Regions from separate parts of the Lysinibacillus sp. CD3-6 genome, predicted to be linked through region 2. Evidence: riboswitches for the same ligand, from Rfam matches in the RefSeq annotation. Region 2 holds a riboswitch; each other region holds the start of a gene.

Region 1 (2,276 bases), 2.0 Mb from region 2:
ATATCAATTCCTTTTTCAACATCACGGTAATATTCATCAGCTAATGTTGTCGCGTCGTATTCTAAGTGACCTGTAATCATTATGTTCTTATTATCCTTTGACTGCACGATAAAGACGCCAGCATCTTCTGAATAGGACAGTAAGCGTAAATCTGGGTGCTTACGTACTTCATCAATGGAAACCGATGTATAGCGTGAATGTGGTGCTGTAAATAAGTCACTAAAGCCGCGCACTAAATCGACCGTTAAATCGGTAATGACATGTGAATAGACGCCAGAACATTTTTCTGGTAGCTCAAATTTACCGATACCGTAATGGTGATATAGTGCAGCTTGTGCACCCCAACATATATGCATTACGGACGTAACATTTTTCACAGACCAATCCATTATTTCTGAAATTTCTTCCCAATAATTCACTTCTTCAAATGCCATTTTTTCAACAGGCGCACCCGTAATAATCATACCGTCAAAGCGGCGATGGCGAATTTCTTTAAACGTCGAGTAAAATAGCTGTAAATGTGATTTACTCACGTTTTTAGACTCATGTGTTGCTGTATTTAAAAATGTAATATTCACTTGTAATGGTGTATTACCGAGCAATCGCAGTAATTGTAGCTCTGTTTTTTCTTTTTCTGGCATTAAATTAAAAATTAAAATATTTAAAGGACGAATTTGTTGCGTTTTAGCGCGGTCTTCTTCCATAACGAATATTTTTTCCCCACGTAAATGTTCTCCAGCTGGTAAGTTTTTCGGAATATTAATAGGCATGCTGTATTCCCCTTTTCTTTAATTTTTTTCTCTCTATCTATTTAAAAATTAAAAAATCCCCCTCATTCCATTAGAGCAAGAATGAGAAGGATAATTATCACGTTCACTCTTATCTCTCAAAGGAAACATCCTTTGGTGGAATTAGCACCTTTCTAACATTGTTAGAGGTTGCTGAAGCGTCATAGGGCCAAATCCCTCAGCTTCTCTTGATAAGATTATTTAATTAAAAAGAATTGTATCATGAACAATTAAGAATTTCAATAATACATAGAATATTTAGTATTTAAATGAATGGAAGTTTATTTTTTGATGAACACTATCATTAAAGTATCTATTTCTTTTGTGAGTTACGTATCTACTGGTTAAATATCATTTTTTACATCAATTAGCCTTCGTAAATGACAAACCAATGACAATTGTAACCCGATAAACATTCATGCATTGTAAATTGATTTTTGTAGAAGAAAACGTAATGGTAATCATGGAGGTATTATGTTAACATATACCTTTAGTAACAGAGAGGAACGTGAAATATTTTGATTAAAATTGAACTCCCAAAACCAGACTTAGTAATTCGTCAACGTGAGCAAGTATTAAAACCAGGTGATGTAGAAATCACACCATTCCATGGTTTTATTGATTTCCATAAAATCACTCGCGAAAAAGGTGGCATATTCTTATTCTACAACGAAAAAAATGAGCTATTATTTGTAGGAAAAGCGCGCAAAATTCGTCAACGCATTAAAAAGCATTTTGAAGATAACGTATCACCAATGAAAAAATATCGTGATGAAATTTTCAAAATTGAAGTGTATGAAATTGATGATCCAATGGAACGTGAAATTTACGAAACATATGCTATTAACACTTTCCGCGCAAAATATAATCTTGAAAAAGTATTTTATTAAGATAAACGCCGTTAGCAACCACTTGCTAACGGTTTTCTTTTTTAGCGTTATTCATATAAAAAAACCCACGAGAGAGGTATCTCTCGTGGGTTTTTGGTATTTAGATAAATATTTTTTCGTCTTTAAATTTGTTAGCTGTTAGTAAGCTTACAACAACAAAGATAATAAATGAAGCTACTATCGGGATTGTCACTGTATGCATACCAAAGATTGACGGATAAAAGCGATCAATCACAATGTATAACGTCATGCCCGTAATCATGGAAGCAATTGCGCCATATTTGTTGGCCTTTTTCCAATATAATCCTAGGACGACTGACCAAATAAAGACAGCTTCTAGGCCACCAAATGCAAATAAATTAAGCCAAACAAGTAAATCTGGTGGATTTAACGCAAATACAACGACCGCTAAACCAATTACGGTAGTGACAATAAAGCTTGCCCGCTTAATCTCCCCGTCGTTGGCAGTTGGCTTCACATAGTTTAAATAAATATCTTTCACAACGGTTGAACTAACTAACATCAGTAGTGCATTAACCGTAGACATCGTGGCTGCCATCGGTGCTGCTAAAACAATACCCGCTAAATATGGCGGTAA
Region 2 (2,276 bases):
GTTGGCTACGTGTGAGAATAATTTTACGCTGTCTATTAGCTGACGCCCTGCTTCTCGTCCACCTTTTATGCCAAATGTAAGCACTGAACCGAAGCCATTTTTCAAGTATTTTTTTGCTAAATCATGCGACGCAAAATCCTCTAATCCATTATAATTCACATATTCCACAGATGGGTGGTTACGTAAATATTCAGCGACTGCTAATGCATTTTCATTATGTTTAGGAATACGCAAATGAAGCGTTTCTAAACCTTGTAGTAAGTTAAAGGCAGCATCCGCACTTAATGTTGGACCAAAATCTCGTAGTAATTGCACGCGCAGTTTTGTTGCAAATGCAGCCGCTGCTGTATCAATACCATATCTTAATCCATGATAAGAAGTGTCTGGCTCTGTAAATCTAGGGAATCTTCCTTGTGTCCAATCAAATTTCCCCGCATCTACAACTACGCCACCTAAAGTTGTTCCATGTCCACCAATCCATTTTGTCGCGGAGTGAACAACGATATCTGCACCAAAGTCAATTGGCGTTGCGCCGTATGGTGAGGCAAATGTGCTATCGATAATTAATGGCAGTCCATTTTCATGCGCAATATTTGCTACTGCTTCTACATCTAAAACCTTTAAGCTTGGATTGCCGTAAATTTCAGCGAACACCGCTTTTGTGTTTTCATTGATCGCAGATCGGAAGTTCTCAGGATTTGTTTCATCTACGAAAATTGTTTTAATACCGTAGTTTGGTAGTGTATTTGCTAATAAGTTATATGTTCCTCCGTATAAAGAGCTTGCTGCTACAATTTCATCCCCTGCTCCTGCAAGATTTAAAATTGAAAATGCGATAGCTGCTGCACCTGATGAAAGTGCTACTGCTGCTGTCCCGCCTTCCAATAATGCGACGCGTTTTTCAAAAACATCTACAGTTGGGTTTGTAATACGTGTGTAAATATTGCCCGCTTCTTCTAATGCAAAAAGACGTTGCGCATGAGCAGTGTCTTTAAATACGAAAGCTGTTGAACGATACACTGGTACAGTTCGGGAGCCTGTTACTGGGTCAGGCTCTTGACCACCGTGTAATAGTAATGTTTCTGGTTTGAAATTCGACATATTTTCTTCCTCCTTAATGGTTTTACGATGGTACCGGAGATGAGGAGGATTTATGTGTAGAAAACAAAAACCCTCTTCAGTTAAGAAGAGGGTTGCGGTTGCAAGTTTTCCTCCCCTTATCTGCCAGATCCAAGTAAGAATCTGTAGGAATTAGCACCTTAGCAAGTTCGTCACTCACTGGTTGCCGGGCATCGTAGGGCCTATTCCCTCCGCCGCTCTTGATAAGAGTATGTGATTCAATTTCCATCGTTGTTACACAGTATAAACATAGACTTTTTTTCTGTCAACAGTAAAATTTATTTTTTTCTGAAACTTCTGTCTGCTAATTTACGTAATAAGAGCACATACACTATATAAAGAATATAAAATGAAAGGAGCATTTTTTATGGAAAAAGCCATGGTATTTTTTATTATTATAATAATTGGTTATTTCATTGGCTGTATTCACGGCTCTAAAGTGGCACAATTTCTATCAGGTGTAGATTTAAAAAAGACTGGTCATGGCAATGCTGGTGCTTCAAATGCAACGCTGTCTCTTGGCTGGAAATACGGCATATTAGTGGCCCTAATTGATATTGGTAAAGGCGTTGGTGCTATTCTCTGTGCTATTTACTACTTATCTTCTAATGCATCACAATTCACTGAAGTACAAATGTGGCTCTTAATCTATACAATGGCTGCTAGTGTTATTTTAGGGCATAACTTCCCTTTCCATATGGGCTTCAAAGGTGGCAAAGGAACTGCCTCCATTATCGGAATTTTACTTGCCGTCGATTGGAAAATTGCATTATGTGCACTTATCTTATTTGTGATTTTATCTTTAGCAACAAACTATTTAATTGTCGGTGTGTTAGAATTTTATATTGTATTTTGTACAGCTACCTATTTATGGATACCTGGCATCGGCCCAACGATCATTTCTATTCTCCTTTTATGCATAGCGTTCATCTTGCATATCGAAAATATTAAAAGACTATTCAACGGAACGGAACCGAAAGTAACATCTGCCTTTAAAAAAGCCGCATAAAGGAAGTGATTGAGCCTAAGCGATAACTGCTACAGTTAGCACAAAACACAGGCGTAACTGGCGGTGAAACAGCGAGGTAGCGGCTTACGATCTCGTAGGAAAACAATCGCATAGCAAAAAAGTGTTAGATTGATGGCAGTCAATCTAA
Region 3 (2,276 bases), 1.4 Mb from region 2:
CGTTCTGCTAAACCTGCAGCAACAATGTTTTTAGCTACATAACGCGCTGCATATGCAGCAGAACGGTCCACTTTTGTAGCATCCTTACCAGAGAATGCTCCACCACCATGACGTGCATAGCCACCGTATGTATCAACGATGATTTTACGTCCTGTAAGACCAGCATCTCCTTTAGGTCCACCAATAACAAAACGACCTGTTGGGTTAATGAAATATTTTGTTTGAGCATCTAATAGCTCACTAGGTACTACAGGAGCTATTACTAACTCTTTTAAATCTGATTGAATTTGCTCTAATGTCGCTTCTTCATCATGCTGTGTTGAAATAACAATCGTATCGACACGTACTGGGATGTTGTGTTCATCATACTCAATTGTCACCTGTGTTTTACCGTCTGGACGTAAATATGCTAGTTCACCTGATTTACGAACTTCTGTTAAACGACGAGCTAATTTATGCGCTAAACTAATTGGTAAAGGCATTAATTCAGGTGTTTCGTTACAAGCGTAACCAAACATTAATCCTTGGTCACCTGCACCAATTGCTTCAATATCTGCATCAGTCATAGAACCTTCACGCGCTTCTAATGCTTGGTCTACACCTTGGGCAATGTCTGGTGATTGTTCACCAATTGCTACTAGTACTGCTAAGTTTTCAGCATCAAAGCCATATTTACCGCGTGTGTAGCCGATTTCTGCTACAGTATCACGCACGATACCTTTAATATCTACATAAGTAGAAGTAGTAATTTCTCCTGCTACTAGTACTAATCCTGTCGTTACAGTTGTTTCACACGCTACACGTGCATTTGGATCTTCTTTTAAAATGGCATCTAAAATGGCATCCGAAATTTGGTCACAAATTTTGTCAGGATGTCCTTCTGTTACACTCTCTGATGTAAACAATCGACGGTTTGTCATTTGGTTTTCCTCCTATTACTCTTACAAATAGCATTTGCGAAATTAATACGGTACTCATTACCCATGTCAAGTTCGCTCCTGAAGGATAGAACTTTCAAGCCGTTGTTGCTTTTAACATGAGGATTTCGAAAGATCCGTCATTATAATAAGGAAAGAATTGTATATACTTACCTTTACATTCATTATGAAAATAAAAAAAATCCTTTTCTCACGTCTTTACATGAGGAAAGGAATAATGACTTCGTAACCTTTCACTCTTATCGTTCAAGGGTTTTCCCCTTGCATCAGGTTGGCACCAGCGCATGTCGTGAAATAGTTCATGCAGGTTGCCGGGTTTCACAGGGCCTGACCCTCCACCAGCTCGGGATAAGAGTATCCGTTCAATTCCTCATCTTACGTAAAAGGTCGAACGTTGTCAATTATTTTATGACTTTTTGTTGAAAGTTATTTAAAACACGAAAATAATTTTTGAATTAGTATAGATTATTAAAGCAATTGTGTTATACTATTTTTGAAATTAAGAAAAACTCCCTCAAACTCAAGGGAATATTATAAAAAAGGATGGTATTTAATCGATGAATTCAGTAGAAATTGCAAACGAACTGAAGGAATTATTAAACGGTGGGAACATTAACGTTCAACTTTCAGTACCACAATTAGCGGAAAAAGCTACATCTCGTGGTGAGGCAATGTTAACAGTAGATGGCGCAGTTCGTGCAGAAACTGGCAAATACACTGGTCGTTCACCTAAAGATAAATATACGGTAGAAGAAGAAAGCACAAAAGATAAAATTGACTGGGGTAAAGTAAACCAACCAATTTCTTCGGAAGTGTTCGATAACTTATATGTAAAAGTAGTTAAATACTTAAAAGAACGTGACGAATTATTCGTATTCAAAGGTTTTGCTGGTGCTGACAAAGATTCACAATTAAGCATCCAAGTAATCAATGAATATGCTTGGCACAATCTTTTCGCCCATCAATTATTTATCCGTCCAACACAAGAAGAATTAGCTTCTCATGTTGCTGAATTCACAGTTATTTCAGCTCCTAACTTTAAAGCGGATCCAGCTATCGATGGTACATCTTCTGAAACTTTCATTATTGTATCACTTGAAAAGAAAATCATCCTAATCGGTGGTACTGAATATGCTGGTGAAATGAAAAAATCTATTTTCGGCATTATGAACTACCTACTACCACAACAAGGCATCCTATCAATGCACTGTTCAGCAAACGTAGGTGAAGCTGGCGATGTGGCATTATTCTTCGGTTTATCTGGTACTGGTAAAACAACTTTATCAGCTGACCCTGCCCGCAAATTAATCGGTGACGATGAGCACGGCTGGTCTGACA

Evidence for each region. Region 2 has a riboswitch for S-adenosylmethionine ahead of FH508_RS01760 (O-acetylhomoserine aminocarboxypropyltransferase/cysteine synthase family protein). Riboswitches for the same ligand answer to the same signal wherever they lie in the genome.
Region 1: linked by a shared signal. The riboswitch ahead of metA (homoserine O-acetyltransferase MetA) and the one ahead of FH508_RS01760 (O-acetylhomoserine aminocarboxypropyltransferase/cysteine synthase family protein) in region 2 are both predicted to bind S-adenosylmethionine.
Region 3: linked by a shared signal. The riboswitch ahead of metK (methionine adenosyltransferase) and the one ahead of FH508_RS01760 (O-acetylhomoserine aminocarboxypropyltransferase/cysteine synthase family protein) in region 2 are both predicted to bind S-adenosylmethionine.

What each region holds. Positions count from the first base shown of each region.
Region 1 covers NZ_CP085880.1:2,336,813-2,339,088, reverse strand. Annotated here, with positions in the region: gene metA (homoserine O-acetyltransferase MetA) at 1-770, opposite strand, end outside; SAM riboswitch class I at 877-986, opposite strand; gene FH508_RS11340 (nucleotide excision repair endonuclease) at 1,307-1,678, shown strand; gene panF (sodium/pantothenate symporter) at 1,779-2,276, opposite strand, start outside.
Region 2 covers NZ_CP085880.1:364,478-366,753, reverse strand. Annotated here, with positions in the region: gene FH508_RS01760 (O-acetylhomoserine aminocarboxypropyltransferase/cysteine synthase family protein) at 1-1,101, opposite strand, end outside; SAM riboswitch class I at 1,215-1,329, opposite strand; gene FH508_RS01755 (glycerol-3-phosphate acyltransferase) at 1,487-2,128, shown strand.
Region 3 covers NZ_CP085880.1:3,735,415-3,737,690, forward strand. Annotated here, with positions in the region: gene metK (methionine adenosyltransferase) at 1-920, opposite strand, end outside; SAM riboswitch class I at 1,175-1,293, opposite strand; gene pckA (phosphoenolpyruvate carboxykinase (ATP)) at 1,496-2,276, shown strand, end outside.